3 regions of the Streptomyces sp. Xyl84 genome follow, and region 2 is predicted to be linked to each of the others. Evidence: riboswitches for the same ligand, from Rfam matches in the RefSeq annotation. Region 2 holds a riboswitch; each other region holds the start of a gene.
What was found. Region 2 has a riboswitch for cobalamin ahead of nicT (Nickel transporter NicT). Riboswitches for the same ligand answer to the same signal wherever they lie in the genome.
Positions count from the first base shown of each region.

Region 1 (6,303 bases), 2.9 Mb from region 2:
CGCGCAGCCGTGCGGCGATGACCTCCCAGGGCTTGAGCCGGTCGGAGAGGGAGAGCGTGGCGTAGTCGTGGCCGAGGGGGGCGCCGGCCCGGGCGGCGGCGGCGTTGGCGGCGGTCACGCCCGGCAGCACCCGCACCGCCACATCGGCGTAAGCGGGCTGCGAGGCGGCCTCCAGGACGGCGGTGGCCATCGCGAAGACCCCGGGGTCGCCGCCGGACACGACGGCAACCCGGCGCCCGCGCCGGGCCAGTTGCAGGGCGAACTCCGCGCGCTCGGCCTCCACCCGGTTGTCCGAACCGTGCCGGACCTGGCCGGGGCGCTCGGGCACCCGGTCCAGGTAGGTGGTGTAGCCGACCAGGTCGTCGGCCGCGGCCAGCGCACCCCGCGTCTCGGGAGTCAGCCACTGCGGACCGGCCGGACCCGTGCCGACCACGACGACCTCGCCCCGCTCCCGCGCCGGGCGTTCGGCGTCGACGCGGCTGGGCAGCACGGCCACCGAGAAGTACGGCACCGACCCGGCGTCCACGTCCGCCAGCGCGCCGACCCGCTCTCCGGGCATCGTGGCCCGCTCGACGTACCGGGCCTCCGCCAGCCGGCCCGAAGCCTCCAGGGCGCCGCGCACCTTGGGGAACGTACGGCCCAGCTTCATGACGACCGCCGAGTCCGTCGCCGCCAGCCGTGCCGTCAGCTCCTCCTCGGGCAGGGTGCCGGGAAGGACGGTCAGCACCTCCTCGCCCTCCACGAGCGGGGCGCCCAGGCGGGCCGCGGCGGCCGACACGGAGGTGACCCCGGGGACCACCTCCGTCTCGTAGCGGTCGGCGAGCCGCTTGTGCAGGTGCATGTAGGAGCCGTAGAAGAGCGGGTCGCCCTCGGCGAGGACCGCGACGCTGCGGCCGGCGTCGAGATGCGCGGCCAGCCGCGCCGACGCCTGCTCGTAGAACTCCTCCAGAGCGCCCCGGTACCCGCCGGGGTGGTCGGTGGTCTCCGTGGTGACCGGGTAGACCAGCGCCTCCTCGACGTGGTCGGCGCGGATGTGCCGGCCCGCGATCGAGCGGGCGATGGACCGCCCGTGGCGTGCGCTGTGGTACGCGATCACGTCCGCCCCGGCGATGACCTCCACCGCCCGGAGGGTCATCAGGGACGGGTCACCGGGGCCGAGCCCCACCCCGTACAGCCGCCCGCTCATTCCGCCTCACTCGCGATCGCGTTGAGCGCGGCGGCGGCCAGGGCGCTGCCGCCCCGCCGTCCGCGCACCACCAGGTGCTCCAGCCCCGAGGGGTGAGCGGCCAGCGCGTCCTTGGACTCGGCGGCCCCCACGAACCCGACGGGCACACCGATGACGGCGGCGGGCCGGCCCGCGCCCTCCTCGATCATCTCGAGGAGACGGAACAGGGCGGTGGGCGCGTTGCCGACGGCGACCACGGAACCCTCCAGCCGGTCCCGCCACAGCTCCATGGCAGCGGCGCTGCGCGTGGTGCCCAGCTTCTGCGCCAGCCCGGGGACGGCCGGGTCGGAGAGGGTGCACAGCACCTCGTTGCCGGCGGGCAGCCGCTTGCGGGTGACACCGCTGGCCACCATCTGCACGTCGCACAGGACGGGTGCCCCGCCCCGCAGGGCCTCGCGCGCACGGGCCACCACGGCGGGCGTGTACACGAGGTCGCGGACGAGGTCGACCATCCCGCAGGCGTGGATCATCCGGACCGTCACCTGGCTGACGTCGGCGGGCAGACCCGCGAGGTCCGCCTCCGCGCGGATGGTGGCGAAGGACTGGCGGTAGATCGCGGCGCCGTCCTTCTCGTAGTCGTAGGGCGTCACGGTGTTCTTCTCGCTGCTCTCGGGGGTCGTACGGATCATGAGGTGAACGCCGCCAGGGCGGCGGCGAGTCGGGAGGGGGCGTCGAGGAGGACGGTACGGGTGTGCGGCGACGGCGAGGAGGAGGCGAGCGAGAGCCGGTAGCCGCCGCCCTCGGCCGCGACCAGGTCGACGTGGTCGGCTGCGGGCCGCCCGCAGCGGCGTTCGCAGCCGGACCAGTACACGGGCAGGCCGCCCGGGCCGAGCGCACCGAGGGCGGCGGTCGCGTCCGCCCGCACATCGGCGTGCGACTTGGCGCAGCCGGGCCGTCCGACGCAGGCGCCCACCCGCGGCCAGGCCGAACCGGGGCCGGTGACCAGTCCGGTGGCGGCGAGCGCCTCCAGTGCCGCGTGCCGCGCCGCCTCCTGCGGTACGGGGACGACGACCCCGCGCCACGGCGTCAGACGCAGTTCCCCGCCGGTGCGGGCGGCGGTCCGGGTCAGCTCCCGCCACTGCGGCGGCGTCAGCCGGCCGAGCGGGACGTGCACCGACAGGGCACGGCCGGCGGGCCCGGGCGGCGGGCCCGGGCGGTGCGCGGTCGTGCGCGGCTGCGGCGCGCACGCCAGGCCTTCGGCGGTCAGACGGCCGGCGACCAGGCGCAGCAGGGCGTCCGCGGGCAGCGGTACGTCACTCACCCGCCAGGCCCGCGTCCCCCGCTCCCGCGCCGCCGCCACGACCGTCTCGGCGGCCGCCACCATCGCCCGGGGCACGTCCCCGGCGGACAGGCCCAGCGCCTCGCCCGCCGTTCCGAGGGCGAGCTGCGCGCCCTCGCCGGGGAGGGCCCGTACCGTCACGTCGGCGCCGAGCGAGGCCACGTCGCCGCGGCCGTCGTCGAGGGCGAACAGGAACCGCCCCGACAGCGCCCGCGCGGGCTCACCGGCGCACAGCAGCGCGTCCAGGCCGGACAGCCACGGGCGCACGTCCCGCAGGCCGTTCGCGTCCAGACCGGACAGCGGGGAGGCGACGACGTTGCGCACCCGCTCGTGGCCGCGGGAGGGGAGCAGACCCGCCTCGTCCAGCAGTTCGGCCAGGGCCGGGCCGTCCTCCTCGCGCAGGGCCCGCAGTTGCACGTTGCCGCGCGAGGTCAGGTGGAGGTCGCCGTCGCCCAGGCGGCCCGCCGCCTCGGCCAGCGCCTCGGCCTGCCGCACGCTCAGCACACCGCCGGGGATCCGCACACGGGCCACCGCGCCGTCGTCCGCCGCGTGCAGCCGCAGCGTTCCCGGGCACGCGTCGTCACGGTCGCGCCCGGCCGGTGCGGGCCGGGACGGCGGGGGGAGGGCAGCCGAGGACATGGCGGCGAGCATACCTACCATCACATCGCACACATGTCCTGCCCTGCTGCGACGGCCCCTACTATGCTTCTCGGCGGATCATCCGGTCCGTCATCGCCACGACGGCGACAGGGGAGGAAGCCCGGTGCGACTCCGGCGCGGTCCCGCCACTGTGAGCCCGGTTCCCGAAGGAACCGGGTGAGTCAGGAACTCCCTTTCTCCGGCTCTCGGCCCGCCCGAGCAGCGGAGACCCCCATTCCGACACCACCCGGGGCGTGGACACCCCGAGGAAGGCAGGACGCCGTATGCCGCACCCAGCCGGAGACCAGCCGCCGTCCCCGCGGATCCTGCTCCTGTCGACCTCCGACACCGACCTGCTCAGCGCGCGGGCCGCGGGCGGTCCCGTCACGTACCGCTTCGCCAACCCGGCCCGCCTGGCCCTGGCCGACCTCCCGGCCCTCATGGCGCAGGCCGACCTCTTCGTCGTACGCCTGCTCGGCGGCGTCCGCGCCTGGCAGGACGGCCTCGACCTGCTGCTCGCCGACGGCCGCCCGGTCGTCGTCCTCACCGGCGAACAGGCGCCCGACGCCCAGCTGATGGCCGCCTCCAACGTACCCGTCGGCATCGCCGCGGAGGCCCACGCCTACCTCGCCCACGGCGGCCCCGCCAACCTGGAGCACCTCGCCCGCTTCCTCTCCGACACCGTCCTGCTCACCGGGTACGGGTTCGACGCGCCCGCGCCCGCCCCGAGCTGGGGACCGCTGCCCCGGGAGAGCACCCCGCCCGCGGACGGCCCGACCGTCGCCGTGCTCTACTACCGCGCCCACCACATGAGCGGCAACACCGCGTTCGTGCACGCGCTGTGCGACGCCGTCGAACAGGCGGGCGGGCGGCCCCTGCCCCTGTACGTCGCCTCCCTGCGCGCCCCCGAACCGGAACTGATCGAGGAACTGCGCGCCGCCGACGCCGTCGTCACCACCGTGCTGGCCGCCGGCGGCACCAGGCCCGCCACCGCCTCCGCCGGCGGCGACGACGAGTCCTGGGACGCGGGCGCGCTCGCCGCCCTGGACGTACCGGTCCTGCAGGCCCTGTGCCTGACCGGCGCACGTTCCGCCTGGGAGGAGAACGACGAGGGCGTCTCCCCGCTGGACGCGGCCGGCCAGATCGCCGTCCCCGAGTTCGACGGCCGGCTGATCACCGTCCCCTTCTCCTTCAAGGAGATCGACGCCGACGGCCTGCCCTCCTACGTCGCCGACCCCGAGCGCGCCGCCCGCGTCGCCGGGATCGCCGTACGCCACGCCCGGCTGCGTCACATCCAGCCCGCCGACAAGCGCCTCGCCCTGGTCCTGTCCGCCTACCCCACCAAGCACTCCCGCATCGGCAACGCGGTCGGCCTGGACACCCCCGCCAGCGCGGTGGCCCTCCTGCGCCGCCTGCGCGCGGACGGCTACGACCTCGGGGACGGCGACGTCCCCGGGCTGGCCTCCGGCGACGGCGACGAACTGATCCGCGCGCTCATCGAGGCCGGCGGCCACGACCAGGACTGGCTCACCGAGGAACAGCTGGCCCGCAACCCGGTGCGCATCCCGGCCGCCGACTACCGCCGCTGGTACGCCGCCCTCCCCGGGGAACTGCGCACCGCCGTGGAGGAGCACTGGGGCCCGGCACCCGGCGAGATGTTCGTCGACCGCAGCCGCAACCCGGAGGGCGACATCGTCCTCGCGGCCCTGCGCTTCGGCAACGTGCTCATCCTCATCCAGCCGCCGCGCGGCTTCGGCGAGAACCCCGTCGCCATCTACCACGACCCGGACCTGCCGCCCTCGCACCACTACCTCGCCGCCTACCGCTGGATCGCCGCCGCCCGGGACGAGGGCGGCTTCGGCGCCGACGCGATGATCCACCTCGGCAAGCACGGCAACCTGGAGTGGCTGCCCGGCAAGAACGCCGGACTGTCGGCGTCCTGCGGACCCGACGCGGCCCTCGGCGACCTCCCGCTCATCTACCCCTTCCTGGTCAACGACCCCGGCGAGGGCACCCAGGCCAAGCGCCGCGCCCACGCCACCCTCGTCGACCACCTGGTCCCGCCGATGGCCCGCGCCGACTCCTACGGCGACATCGCCCGCCTGGAACAACTCCTCGACGAACACGCCCAGATCGCCGCCATGGACCCGGCCAAGCTCCCGGCGATCCGCGCCCAGATCTGGACTCTCATCCAGGCCGCCCGGCTCGACCACGACCTCGGCCTCGAGGACCGCCCGGACGACGACGGCTTCGACGACTTCCTGCTGCACGTCGACGGCTGGCTCTGCGAGGTCAAGGACGCCCAGATCCGCGACGGCCTGCATGTGCTGGGCGCGGCCCCGCAGGGCCCCCAGCGGGTCGACCTCGTCCTCGCCGTGCTGCGCGCCCGGCAGATCTGGGGCGGCACGACCAGCCTGCCCGGGCTGCGCGAGGCCCTGGGCCTGGACGAGTCCGCCCCCACCCGGACGGCCGCGGACGCGGCGGAGGAACAGGCCCGCGCCCTGGTCCAGGCGATGGAGGACGCCGGCTGGGACCCCTCAGCCGTCCCCGCCTCCCACGGCGAACAGGTCAGGGCCGTCCTGGAGTTCGCCGCCCGCGAGGTCGTGCCCCGCCTCGCCGGGACCACCGCCGAGATCGACCACGTCCTGCACGCGCTGGCCGGCGGCTCCGTCCCGGCGGGCCCCTCCGGGTCCCCGCTGCGCGGCCTGGTCAACGTCCTGCCGACCGGCCGCAACTTCTACTCCGTCGACCCGAGGGCCATCCCCTCCCGCCTCGCCTGGGAGACCGGCCAGGCCCTCGCCGACTCCCTCCTGGAGCGCTACCGCACCGACAACGGCGAGTGGCCCGCCTCGGTCGGCCTGTCCCTGTGGGGCACCAGCGCGATGCGCACCGCGGGCGACGACGTGGCCGAGGCGCTGGCCCTGCTGGGCGTCCGGCCGGTCTGGGACGAGGCCTCCCGCCGCGTCACCGGCCTGGAACCCGTCCCCGCCGAGGAGCTGGGCCGTCCCCGCATCGACGTCACCCTGCGCATCTCGGGCTTCTTCCGCGACGCCTTCCCGCACACCGTCGCTCTCCTCGACGACGCCGTACGGCTGGCCGCGAGCCTGGACGAACCGGACGCGGCCAACCACGTCCGGGCGCACGTCCGGGCCGACCTGGC
Region 1 covers NZ_AP029182.1:644,774-651,076, reverse strand. The annotation lists gene AC6I72_RS02830 (precorrin-2 C(20)-methyltransferase) at 1-1,186, opposite strand, end outside; gene AC6I72_RS02825 (precorrin-8X methylmutase) at 1,183-1,854, opposite strand; gene cobG (precorrin-3B synthase) at 1,851-3,155, opposite strand; cobalamin riboswitch at 3,220-3,355, shown strand; gene cobN (cobaltochelatase subunit CobN) at 3,428-6,303, shown strand, end outside.
Region 1: another riboswitch for cobalamin. It lies ahead of cobN (cobaltochelatase subunit CobN); the one in region 2 lies ahead of nicT (Nickel transporter NicT).

Region 2 (6,303 bases):
CGGCAGCATCAGCCGGGAGGCGTGGCGGACCACGTCGTGGTTGGACAGCACCCAGGTGGCCGACGCTCCGGCGGCCCGGGCGGTGTCCAGGGAGGCGGCGATGGTCCGGCGCAGCGCGTCCGCGTCCCAGCCGGTCTGCAGGTACTCGAAGTTGAAGGCCTGGCCCAGTTCGTCCGGGCGGGCGTACAGGGCGCGCCGCGCGTCGGGCACCCAGGCCTCGGCGACGGCCGTGCGGGGCGGTGTGTAGGCGTCGAAGATCTTGCGCCAGTCACGGTAGATCTCGTGGACCTCGTCGCGGTCCCAGTACGGGTGGCTGCCCGGCTCGACGTGCGGCAGCGCGTCCTCGCCGGTGGCACCGAGGTTCCCGACGTCGCGCAGCGGCTCGTCGAGGTCCTTGACCAGGGCGTGCGCCACGTCGACGCGGAAGCCGTCCACGCCCCGGTCGGACCAGAAGCGCAGGGTGGTGCGGAAGTCGGCGCGGACCTCCTCGTGGGCCCAGTTGAAGTCGGGCTGCTCGGGCGCGAACAGGTGCAGGTACCACTGTCCGTCGGGCACCCGCTGCCAGGCGCTGCCGCCGAAGACGGACTGCCAGTCGGTGGGCGGCAGTTCGCCGTGGGCGCCGCGCCCGTCCCGGAAGACGTACCGGTCGCGGGCGGCCGAGCCCGGCCCGGCCCGCAGCGCCTCCTGGAACCAGCGGTGCCGGTGCGAGCTGTGGTTGGGGACGATGTCGGCGATCACCTTCAGGCCCAGGCGGTGCGCCTCGGTGACCAGCGCGTCGAAGTCGTCGAGGGTGCCCAGGCGGGGGTCGACGTCCCGGTGGTCGGTGACGTCGTAGCCGCCGTCGGCCAGTTCGGAGGGGTAGAACGGGCTGAGCCACACGGCGTCCACGCCGAGGGCGGCGAGGTGCGTCAGCCGCTGGGTGATGCCCCGGAGGTCGCCGAGTCCGTCGCCGTCGGCGTCGGCGAAGCTGCGGGGGTAGACCTGGTAGACGACGGCCTGCCGCCACCAGTCGGGACTCCGGGAGGACAGGTCGGGCGGCGCGTCGTCGGTGCGGTCGGTCACGCGGTCTCCTCTGTGTGCGTCGGAGCGACACAGAGAATCTGTCCAGATCACCGGAAAAGCCAACACGCCGTGCCGTACCGGCGCACAGGGGGACGACCGGACGGGGGTGGGGCGGCGGCGGGGCGGGTGACCACGGCGAGCGGGCGGGGGCGGTCGCCGGACGAGTGCGGACGCGGCACGGACGCGCACGCCGGACGGGGGCGCCGCGGCACCGGACGGGTGCGGCACCAGGGGCCCCACCGGACGGGCGCCGCACCGGGCGGGAGCGCCGTGGCACCGGGCGGGGCGTCCGTGGCAGCGGGCGGGAGCGCCGTGGCAGCGGGCGGGGCCGCCGTGGCCCGGACCCGGCGCCCACCCGGCCGCCGGGCCGGGCGCCGCGGTGTCAGTCCGTGTCCGCCGCGCAGTGCTCCAGCAGGTCCCGTACGTCCTCGTCCACCAGCCGGTAGCGCACCACGCGGCCCTCCTTCTCGCCCTCCACCGTGCCCGCCGCGCGCAGCAGCCGCAGGGCCTGGGAGACCGCCGGGTCCTTCATACCGGTGGCGACGGCGAGGTCGGAGACGGCCAGCGGGCCGGTGCGGTGCAGGGCCAGCAGCAGGGCGAGCCGCTTGGGGTCGGCCAGCAGCGAGAAGCGCTCCGCCCACGCGCGGACGCGACCGGGCTCCCCGATCGCCGCGATGGCGTCGCACACCCGGTGGCCGTCGATGGTGCGACGCTCCGCGCGGTCGGCAGGGACGAGATGCATGCCCCCATCCTCGCAGGCACCCGCGGGTGATCTTCGGCACCTGCGCAGGTATGCAGCTATGCAGGCGACGGTCCGTCCCTCTACCGTGGGCGGGCCGTGGTGCTCGGGAAGTCGGTGCGAAGCCGACGCGGCCCTCGCCACTGTGATCGGGGAGTTCCCCTTCCGTCCGGCATCCGCCGGGCCACTGGTCGCACGACCGGGAAGGCAGGGAGGGCGGGCGCACGACCCCTAAGCCAGGAGACCGGCCACGGCAGCTCACGAAGTGATCCACGAGGTGCTGGAGCGTGATACCGGATGACCCTGCCCGAGCCTGTCCCGACGCCGACGTCCGCCCCCGAGGGGGCGGCCCCCCGGACGTCCTTCCGCTGGCGCCGTGAGGACACCCTCAAGACCGCGGGCCTGCTGGCGGTGATAGCCGCCCTGCACGTCGTCGCCTTCGGGATCCTGTTCCTGCTCGTCGTCCCCGAGCACTACCAGGTCGGCACCAAGGCCTTCGGCATCGGCCTCGGCGTCACCGCCTACACCCTCGGCATGCGGCACGCCTTCGACGCCGACCACATCGCCGCCATCGACAACACCACCCGCAAGCTGATGGCCGACGGCAAGCGGCCGGTGTCGGTGGGCTTCTGGTTCGCGCTGGGCCATTCCAGCGTGGTGGTGGCCATGGCCGCGCTGGTGGCGGGCGGCGCCCAGCTCGCCGGCACGCTGATGAACGACGACTCCCGTACGCACCAGACGCTCGGCATCGTCGGCACCACCGTCTCGGGCTCCTTCCTCTACCTCATCGCCGCCCTCAACCTGGTCGCCCTCGTCGGCATCCTCAAGGTCTTCCGGGCGATGCGCGCGGGCACGTACGACGAGCGGGAGCTGGAGGCCCACCTGGATTCCCGGGGGTTCATGAACCGGATCCTGGGCCGCCTCACCAAGTCGGTGTCCCGGCCCGGCCAGATGTACCCGCTCGGCTTCCTCTTCGGTCTCGGCTTCGACACCGCCACCGAGGTCACGCTGATGGTGATGGCCGGTTCGGGCGCGGCGGCCGGGCTGCCCTGGTACGCGATCCTCTGCCTGCCGCTGCTGTTCGCGGCCGGCATGAGCCTGTTCGACACCCTGGACGGCACGTTCATGAACTTCGCCTACCAGTGGGCGTTCTCGAACCCCGTCCGCAAGGTGTTCTACAACCTGACCATCACCGGCCTGTCCATCGCGGTCGCCTTCTTCATCGGCACGATCGAGCTGGTCGGCGTCCTGCACGACAAGCTCGACCTGAGCGACACGGTCACCGGCTGGATCGCCGGACTCGACCTCGACCACGTGGGGTACGTCATCGTCGGCCTGTTCGTGGTGGTGTGGGCGGCGGCGCTGGCGTACTGGAAGGTGGCCCGCGTCGAACAGCGCTGGGCGGTACGGGTCGGGACCGCGGAGATCGACTAGGCCCGCCCGGGCGAGGGACCGGACGACAGGGCCTAGGCCCCCGCGCCGCCCGCTTCGACGGTGGCCAGGTACAGCTTCACGTACCGCTCCACGTCGATGTCCAGGGCGACGTCCACCAGTTGCTGTTCGCGCGCCTCGCCGTGCAGTTCCGCCTCGCCGGGGCGCGCGCGGCGGTCGACGACCGTCTGGCCGCGCGCCGGGCCGGGTGCGAGGTTCACCTCGACCGGGAGCCGGCGCGTGGTCAGGCCCTCCGGGTCGGCGACCGCGCAGACCGCTCCCGCGTCGCCGAGACCGCCCGCCGGGTCCTCCTCGCTCGTCACCGGGTCGCGGTGGGACAGCAGCCGGCCGGCCAGCCGCGCACCCGCCTCGCCGCTCCCGCTCAGCCGCCGCACGTCACCGGCCGGGACGATCACCCGCTCGAACACGTCGAGTCCGTACATCGTGATCGGCACCCCGGCGGTGAGCAGGACCGCGGCGGCCTCCGGGTCGTGCCAGACGTTGAACTCGGCGACCGCCGTGGCGTTCCCGGTGGCCACCGCGCCGCCCATGAACACGATCCGCTCGATGTTGCGCGTCACCTCGGGGTGGGTGCGCAGCAGCAGGGCGATGTTGGTCAGCGGCGCGGTGGGGATCAGGGTGACCGGGCGGGGCGAGCCGAGGATCTCGCGCCGCAGCAGCGTCACCGCGTCCACGCCGGCGGGCCGGCGGACCGGGGCGGGCAGCCCGAGGTCGCCCATGCCGTCCCGGCCGTGCACGTGGTGGGCGGTGCGCAGGGGCTCGATCAGCGGGCGTTCGGCGCCCCGCGCGACGGGGACCGGGGGCGCGCCCGCCTGCTCCAGCACGGTCAGCGTGTTGCGCACCACCTGGTCCACGTCCGTGTTCCCGGCCACGCAGGTCACCGCGCGCAGGTCGAGCCCCGGGTGGCGTACGGCGAACAGCAGGGCGAGCGCGTCGTCCACCCCGGTGTCGCAGTCGATGATCACGGGCGTGGCGTCGGAGGCGGACTGCTCGGTCACGGCGGGCTCCCTCGGAAACGTCGGAAACGTGCGTGCGCTCCTTCGTGCCGACCCTATGCCTGTGCCGCGGACGGCCCTCACCCGGACGGACCGGCGCGGTGGTGGGGGGCCCGACTCGGTGGTGCCGTGGGAGGACCGTCCGGTTCGCGTCGTGCCCGTTCCTGTGGAGGACCCGCCCATGCCCCGTCCCCCGGCCGCCCGTGTCCTTGCCGCCGCCGTGCTCTGTGCGGGCGCCCTGCCGGCGGTCTCCGCCTGCGGCTCCGGACCGGTGGAGCGGACCGCCGGTGCCTCGCCGTCCGCCGCCGCGGCCACCCGGCCGGCCGCCCCCGCCTCCCCGTCCGCCGCCGCGCTCACCGCCGCCCAGGCGCAGGCCGCGCTGCTCACCGCGGGCGACCTCGGTGTCCCCTGGGAGCCGACCGACGGCGCCGCGACCTGGCGGGACGGCATCCTCAAGGCGCGGGCCGAGACGGCACCGGCGGACTGCCGGCGGCTGCTCGACGCGCTCTACGCCGACCAGCCGCTCGGCGCCCCCGCCGGGACGTACGCGGTGACCGGTTTCGACGACGGCGACGACGGCGCCCAACTGCGCCACCAGGTCCTCTCGCCGCGCCCGGCGGACGTGGACCGCACGCTGGCGTGGCTGCGGACGCTGCCGAGGACGTGCGCCCGGTTCACGGCGACGACCACCCGGGCGGGCGAGCAGACCGTGCGGGTCGGCGACCTGGCCCTGCCGGCCGCCGGGGACGCCCGGCAGGGACTGCGGGTCACCTTCACCGGACCGCCGGACGGCGCGGACGGCGCGGAGGGCACGGACGAGGCGGACGGCAACGGTTCGGACGGCTCCGACGGGGCGGACGTCACCACGCTCACGCTGGACGTCGTCGCCGTGCGCGTCGGCGGCGACGCGCTCACCGTCACCGACGGCGCTCCCGGCACCCTCGCCTCCGACGCCACCGTCCAGGCGGTCCAGAAGGGCGTCGAGCGTCTGAAGGCCGTCCGCCGCGCCGGCCGCGCCCAGGCCTGAGCACCGGCCGGGGAGGGGCCGGTGCCCCCGGGGTCACAGCAGCGGCTGCGCCGGTGCCGGGCCCAGGGTGGTCGTGCCCGGCGCCGTCCGGTGGCCCAGACCGGTGCGGTAGGCGTCCAGGGCCGCCTCCACCCGGCCGGTGCGGCGCAGCAGGTCACCGAGGAGACGGCAGAGATCGGCCAGGTCACCGGCGGCGCCGGCCCTCTCCAGCAGGCTCAGCGCGCGGACGTAGTGCTCCTCGGCGGCCTCCGCGTCGCGGGCGTCCTCGGCGATGATGCCGAGCAGGCGGTGCGCGGCGGCGGCGTGCATCGCGCCCCGTTCGGAGGAGAGGTCGCCGAGCACGTCCCGCAGCAGGTCTGCGGCCTCCCGCGACCGGCCGCGCCGGTGCAGGACGTCGGCCAGCTCGACGGCGACCTGCCGCGTGTAGAGCGCGGCCCGCTTGGCCGTCAGCATGTCCAGCGCGGCCCGCAACTCGCCTTCGGCCCGCTCCAGTTCGCCGTTCTGCGCGCAGACGTAGCCGCGCATCCAGTGGCAGTTGGCGAGTTCGGTGCGCAGCTGGAGGTGCCGGTACAGTTCGGCGGCCTTGGCGAGCGAGGCGTCCGCCTCGGCGATCCGGCCCTCGGCGAGCAGGGTGCGGGCCACCGACCGGTGCATACGGGCCACCAGCGCGGGATCTCCCGCCTGCGGGGCCAGCGCGAGGGCGAACTCGGCCGCCTGCGCCGCCCGCGCGTGCGCGCCCATGTCCATGTACGGTCCGATGACGCTCGCGTAGAGCAGTAGCAGGGCGTCGGGGTCGTGCAGCCCGGCGCGGTTGAGCTCGTCGAGCGTGGACTCGAAGAGGTAGACGGCGTACCGCAGTTCCCCGGCGAGGTAGTGGGAGACGGCACGGCCGCGCAGCGCCGGGACGCGGGCGGTCAGCGGGGCGTCGGCCAGTACCCGTTCGGACCGCTCGAAGTACTGCCGTCCGCTCTCCAGCTCCCCGGTCTCCAGGGCGCATTCGCCGAGCCCGAGCAGCGCGTCGGCCTGAA
Region 2 covers NZ_AP029182.1:3,550,692-3,556,994, forward strand. The annotation lists gene AC6I72_RS15360 (glycoside hydrolase family 13 protein) at 1-1,062, opposite strand, end outside; gene AC6I72_RS15365 (ArsR/SmtB family transcription factor) at 1,445-1,804, opposite strand; cobalamin riboswitch at 1,885-2,068, shown strand; gene nicT (Nickel transporter NicT) at 2,099-3,235, shown strand; gene AC6I72_RS15375 (nucleoside hydrolase) at 3,268-4,251, opposite strand; gene AC6I72_RS15380 (hypothetical protein) at 4,430-5,275, shown strand; gene AC6I72_RS15385 (helix-turn-helix domain-containing protein) at 5,309-6,303, opposite strand, start outside.

Region 3 (6,303 bases), 2.1 Mb from region 2:
CCTGGTGGGCGCGTTCCTCTCCGTCGAGGTCGCCAACACGATCTCCAAGGGTCTCGTCGACGAGACCGGCATCCGTCCCGAGGTCATCTTCGCCGCCCTGGTCGGCGCGATCCTCTGGAACCTGCTGACCTGGCTGGTCGGGCTCCCGTCCAGCTCCTCCCACGCCCTCCTGGGCGGTCTGATCGGCGCCACCATCGCCTCGGCCGGCGTCGGCGCCGTGCACGGCGACGTCCTGGTCACCAAGGTCATGCTCCCGGCGGTCGCCGCGCCGGTCGTCGCGGGCGTCGCCGCGGTCGCCGCGACCCGGCTGTCGTACACGATCGGCCGGAAGACGGACGGCAAGGCGGCGGAGAAGGGCCACCGGGTCGGGCAGATCGCCTCGGCGGGCCTGGTCTCGCTGGCGCACGGCACCAACGACGCGCAGAAGACGATGGGCATCATCACCCTCGCCCTGATCGCCGGCGGCGCCGTCGCACCGGGCTCCAACCCTCCCACCTGGGTCATCCTCTCCGCCGGTCTCGCCATCGCGCTCGGCACCTACATCGGCGGCTGGCGCATCATCCGCACCATGGGCACGGGCCTGACCGACCTCCAGCCGCAGCAGGGCTTCGCCGCCCAGACCAGCGCGGCCGCGGCCATCCTGGCCTCCTCCCACCTGGGCTTCTCGCTCTCCACCACCCACGTCGTCTCGGGTTCGGTGATGGGCGCGGGTCTGGGCCGCAAGGGCGGCACGGTCCGCTGGTCCACGGCGGGCCGGATGGCCGTCGCCTGGGTGCTCACGCTGCCGGCCGCCGCGGTGGTCGGCGCGGGCGCGGAGGCCGTCACCGGTCTCGGCGACTGGGGCACCGCGCTGGTCGCCGTGTTCCTGGTGGCCGCGAGCGCCGCGATCTGGAAGATCTCCCGCCGCCAGGTCGTCGACCACACGAACGTCAACGGGGCCGACGCCGAGGAGCCGGCCGGTGTGGTGACCCAGGCCATCGCCGCCGTGGCCCCGCCGCCGGCGGCCCCGGTGGCCGACGGCCTCACGGCCACCATCCCGGCCCCGGCGTCCGCGCTCGGGACGGCACCTGCCGCGAGCCCGGCCGCGGCGACCCCGCCCGCCGCGGCGGTCTGACGCCCCCGCCCGTCCCCCGGCAATCGAGAAAGCAGCATCGAGATGAAGATCGACTGGGCAGCCATCGGCTCCGTCTTCGGCGTCAGCCTCGTGGTCACCGTCGGCCTCGTGGCCCTGTTCACCCTGGGCATCGCGGGCCTGTCCCGCCGGGAGGCCGCGTCGACCCGCGGCGAGTCGGCCCTCGCCGCGACCGCCGGTGCCTACGCGTGCTTCGCGCTGTGCGCGGCAGCCGTCGCCTACGGAATCTCCCTGATCCTGGGCTGAGGCACAGGGACGCGCCCCTGCCCCGTCGGGGGCCGCGTCCCGCGACTTCGGCATCGACCCCCGTGAGCCCTTCCGTGGCGCTCACGGGGGTTCTTGCCGCGCCGGCCCGCCTCCGGCGCCCCTGCGGCAGCCTCGCGTCAGGGATATGAGCCTCGGCACACCGGCGCGGTGCAGGTCAACGGCAAGTTGACGGGTGTTCCGGGACCGTGGTGGACTTCCTGGGCCATGTACGGCGGCAGCAGAGGAAGCCGGTGCGAATCCGGCGCGGTCCCGCCACTGTCACCGGGGAGGACGATCCCCGGGAGCCAGGAACTCTCTCCGCCGGTCTCGTCGAACCAGGGCGCGGACACCCTGAGTGAGGACCTATCGCCATGCGCGGCTGCCGACCGAGGCCCACCACCGACCGCCCGACCGACCCCGCGGCCGGCTGAACCCATGGGTGCCGATCGCGTCTTCGCGTACGGCGCCGCCGCCGGCCTCCTCGGTGACCTGCTCCTCGGCGATCCGCGCCGCGGACATCCGGTCGCCGTGTTCGGGCGGGCCGCGGGCGCCGTGGAGCGGGTGCTGTGGCGGGACCACCGCGGGTGGGGCGCGCTGCACACCGTCGTGTGCGCCGGTGGCGCCGCCGCGCTGGGTGCCGTCGCCGCCCGCGCCGTCCGCCACTCCCCCGCCGGCTCGGTCCTGTTGACCGGCGCCGCCACCTGGGCCGTGGTCGGCGGCACCTCGCTCGCCCGCGAGGCGGGCGCCATCGGGCGGGCGCTGGAGGCGGGCGACGTCGAGGCGGCCCGGGCGCTCCTGCCGCACCTGTGCGGACGCGATCCGCAAGCCCTGGACGCCGACGGGATCGCCCGCGCCGTCGTCGAGTCGGTCGCCGAGAACACCTCCGACGCGGTGGTGGGCGCGCTCGCCTGGGGTGCCCTGGCGGGCGTGCCGGGCCTGATCGGCTTCCGGGCCGTCAACACCCTGGACGCCATGGTCGGGCACAAGTCGCCCCGCTACCGGCGCTACGGCTGGGCGTCCGCCCGGCTCGACGACCTGGCGGGCTGGCCGGGGGCCCGGCTGACGGCCGTACTGGCCACCGTGGCGGGCGGCGATCCGCGCGGGGCCGTACGGGCCTGGCGCGCCGACGCCGGACGGCACCCGAGTCCCAACGCCGGGCCGGTGGAGGCCTCGTTCGCGGGGGCGCTCGGGGTGCGGCTGGGCGGCACACTGTCGTACGGGGGGCGGGTGGAGCACCGGCCGGTGCTCAATGACCGGGGGCGCGCCGTCCAGGCGGGGGACATCGACCGGGCCGTACGGCTCTCACGGCGCGTGAGCTGGCTCGCGCTCGGCACCTGCGCCGCCGCGAAGCTGCTGTGCGACCGTCTGACGAAGGGACGTGCGTCATGAGCGGCGCTCGACGCGGCGGCGGTCTGCTCGTCGCCGGAACCACCTCCGACGCCGGGAAGAGCGTCGTCACCGCCGGGATCTGCCGGTGGCTGGTGCGGCGCGGCGTCAAGGTCGCGCCGTTCAAGGCGCAGAACATGTCCCTCAACTCGTTCGTCACCCGTGAGGGCGCCGAGATCGGGCGGGCGCAGGCCATGCAGGCGCAGGCCTGCCGGATCGAGCCGACCGCGCTGATGAACCCGGTGCTGCTCAAGCCGGGCGGTGAGCAGAGCAGCCAGATCGTGCTGCTGGGCAGGCCGGTGGGCGAGATGAGCGCCCGCGGCTACCACGGCGGACGCCAGCGGCAGTTGCTCGGTACGGTGCTGGACTGCCTGACCGAACTGCGGAGCACGTACGACGCGGTGATCTGCGAGGGGGCGGGCAGCCCGGCCGAGATCAACCTGCGCCGCACCGACATCGTCAACATGGGGATCGCGCGCGGCGCGGGGCTGCCGGTGGTCGTCGTCGGCGACATCGACCGCGGCGGTGTCTTCGCCTCCTTCTTCGGCACCGTGGCCCTGCTCTCCCCCGAGGACCAGGAACTGGTCGCCGGGTTCCTCGTCAACAAGTTCCGCGGCGACGTCTCCCTGCTGGAACCCGGCATCGACATGCTGCACGGGCTCACGGGCCGGCGCACCTACGGCGTGCTGTCCTTCCGGCACGGGCTGGGCATCGACGAGGAGGACGGCCTGCGAGTGTCCCTGCGGGGCGCCGTGCGGGAGTCCGCCGTCGCGCCGCCGGTCGGTGAGGACGTGCTCCGGGTCGCCGTCTGCGCGGTGCCCCTGATGTCCAACTTCACCGACGTGGACGCGCTGGCCGCCGAACCCGGCGTCGTCGTGCGGTTCGTGGACCGGCCCGAGGAACTGGCCGACGCCGACCTGGTGGTGGTGCCCGGCACCCGGGGCACGGTGCGGGCGCTGGACTGGCTGCGCGAGCGCGGCCTCGCCGGCGCGCTGGCGCGCAGGGCGGCCGAGGGACGGCCGGTGCTCGGGATCTGCGGCGGCTTCCAGCTGCTCGGCGAGCACATCGAGGACGAGGTGGAGAGCCGCCGCGGGGACGTGGACGGGCTGGGGCTGCTGCCGGTGCGGGTCCGCTTCGCCGCCGGCAAGACCCTCGCCCGGCCCGTGGGCGAGGCCCTGGGCGAGCGGGTCGAGGGGTACGAGATCCACCACGGGGTCGCCGAGGTCACCGGCGGTGAGGCGTTCCTGGACGGCTGCCGGGTCGGGTCCGTCTGGGGCACGCACTGGCACGGCTCGCTGGAGTCGGACGGTTTCCGGCGGGCCTTCCTGCGCGAGGTGGCCTCGGCCGCGGGCCGCCGTTTCGTGCCCGCGCCCGGCACGTCGTTCGCCGCGCTGCGCGAGGAGCAGCTCGACCGGCTCGGCGACCTGATCGAAGAACACGCGGACACGGACGCGTTGTGGCGGCTCATCGAGTCGGGCGCGCCGCAGGGCCTGCCGTTCGTCCCGCCGGGGGCGCCCGCGTGAACACCGCCGCACATCTGGAGGTCGAGGGCGACTTGGAGGGCGAGGAGAAGTGAGTACCCCGTTTCCGTTCACAGCCGTCGTGGGTCAGGACGACCTGCGGCTGGCGCTGCTGCTGAACGCCGTCTCCCCGGCGGTCGGCGGGGTGCTGGTACGCGGTGAGAAGGGCACCGCGAAGTCCACGGCGGTGCGGGCCCTGTCGGCGCTGCTGCCCGCGGTGGACGTCGTCGCCGGGTGCCGTTTCTCGTGCGACCCTGACTCCCCCGACCCCGCCTGCCCGGACGGGCCGCACGAGCCGGGGGCGTTCGAGACCCGGCCGGCGCGGATGGTCGAACTGCCCGTCGGGGCCTCGGAGGACCGGCTGGTCGGTGCGCTGGACATCGAGCGGGCGCTGGCGGAGGGCGTGAAGGCGTTCGAGCCGGGCCTGCTCGCCGACGCCCACCGGGGCATCCTCTACGTCGACGAGGTCAACCTGCTCCACGACCACCTCGTCGACCTGTTGCTGGACGCCGCGGCCATGGGTGCCTCCTACGTCGAGCGCGAGGGCGTCTCCGTACGGCACGCAGCGCGGTTCCTGCTGGTGGGAACGATGAACCCCGAGGAGGGGGAGCTGCGCCCGCAGCTGCTCGACCGGTTCGGGCTGACCGTCGAGGTGGCCGCCTCGCGGGAGCCGGACCAGCGGGTGGAGGTGGTGCGCAGGCGGCTGGCGTACGACGACGATCCGGCCGCCTTCGCCGCGCGCTGGGCCGACGAGGAGGCCGCTGTACGGGCCCGGATCGCGGCCGCGCGGGAACTGCTGCCGCGGGTGCGGCTCGGGGACGGGGCGCTGCGGCAGATCGCGGCGACCTGCGCCGCCTTCGAGGTGGACGGCATGCGGGCCGACATCGTGATGGCGCGGACGGCGACCGCGCTGGCCGCGTGGGCCGGGCGCACCGACGTGCTCGCCGAGGACGTGCGGCAGGCGGCGCTGCTCGCGCTGCCGCACCGGCGGCGGCGCAATCCGTTCGACGCGCCGGGCCTGGACGAGGACAGACTCGACGAGACGCTGGAGCAGTTCGGCGGCGAGCCCGAGGACGACGACGATCCCGGCCCCGGCCCGGACGGGCCGGACGGTGGCGGCGGGGGCGGCGGACAGCCCGGCCCCGACCACGACGGCGGCGCCCCGCAGGGCGACGACGGGAGCGCGCAAAGCGACGACGCGCAGGCCGGGGAGGATGGGGCCGTGCCGCCCGGGGAGGGTGAGAGCGCGGGCCGGCCGCGGCCGGCCGGGGCCGCGGCCGGCGAACAGTCCGCCGTGGGGGCCGCGGAGCCGTTCCGTACCAAGGTGCTCAGCGTGCCCGGCATCGGCGAGGGGGCCGCGGGGCGGCGCTCGCGGGCGCGTACCGAGCACGGCCGTACCACCGGCGCGCGGCGCCCGCGGGGCGCGCTGACCAAGCTGCACCTGGCGGCCACCGTGCACGCCGCCGCCCCGCACCAGCGGGCGCGCGGACGCTCCGGTCCAGGGCTGGTGGTGCGGCGGGACGATCTGCGGCAGGCGACCCGGGAGGGGCGCGAGGGGAACCTCGTGCTGTTCGTGGTGGACGCCTCCGGGTCGATGGCGGCGCGGCAGCGGATGAGCGCCGTGAAGGGTGCCGTGCTGTCCCTGCTGCTGGACGCCTACCAGCGGCGGGACAAGGTGGGTCTGGTGACGTTCCGGGGGACGTCCGCGGAGGTCGCGCTGCCCCCGACGTCGTCCGTGGAGGCGGCGGCCGTCCGGCTGGAGTCGCTGCCCACGGGCGGTCGTACACCGCTGGCGGCCGGGCTGCTGCGGGCGCACGAGGTGCTGCGCGTGGAGCGGCTGCGGGACCCGGCGCGGCGGGCGCTGGTGGTCGTGGTGACCGACGGGCGGGCCACCGGCGGCCCGGAACCGGTCGCCCTCGCGGAGCGCGCTGCGCGGCTGTTCGCCGCCGAGGGGACGGCCTCGGTGGTCGTGGACTGCGAGACGGGACCGGTGCGGCTGGGGCTCGCCGGACGGCTCGC
Region 3 covers NZ_AP029182.1:5,659,887-5,666,189, reverse strand. The annotation lists gene AC6I72_RS24565 (inorganic phosphate transporter) at 1-1,114, shown strand, start outside; gene AC6I72_RS24560 (hypothetical protein) at 1,157-1,378, shown strand; cobalamin riboswitch at 1,573-1,714, shown strand; gene AC6I72_RS24555 (cobalamin biosynthesis protein) at 1,814-2,767, shown strand; gene AC6I72_RS24550 (cobyric acid synthase) at 2,764-4,287, shown strand; gene AC6I72_RS24545 (putative cobaltochelatase) at 4,337-6,303, shown strand, end outside.
Region 3: another riboswitch for cobalamin. It lies ahead of AC6I72_RS24555 (cobalamin biosynthesis protein); the one in region 2 lies ahead of nicT (Nickel transporter NicT).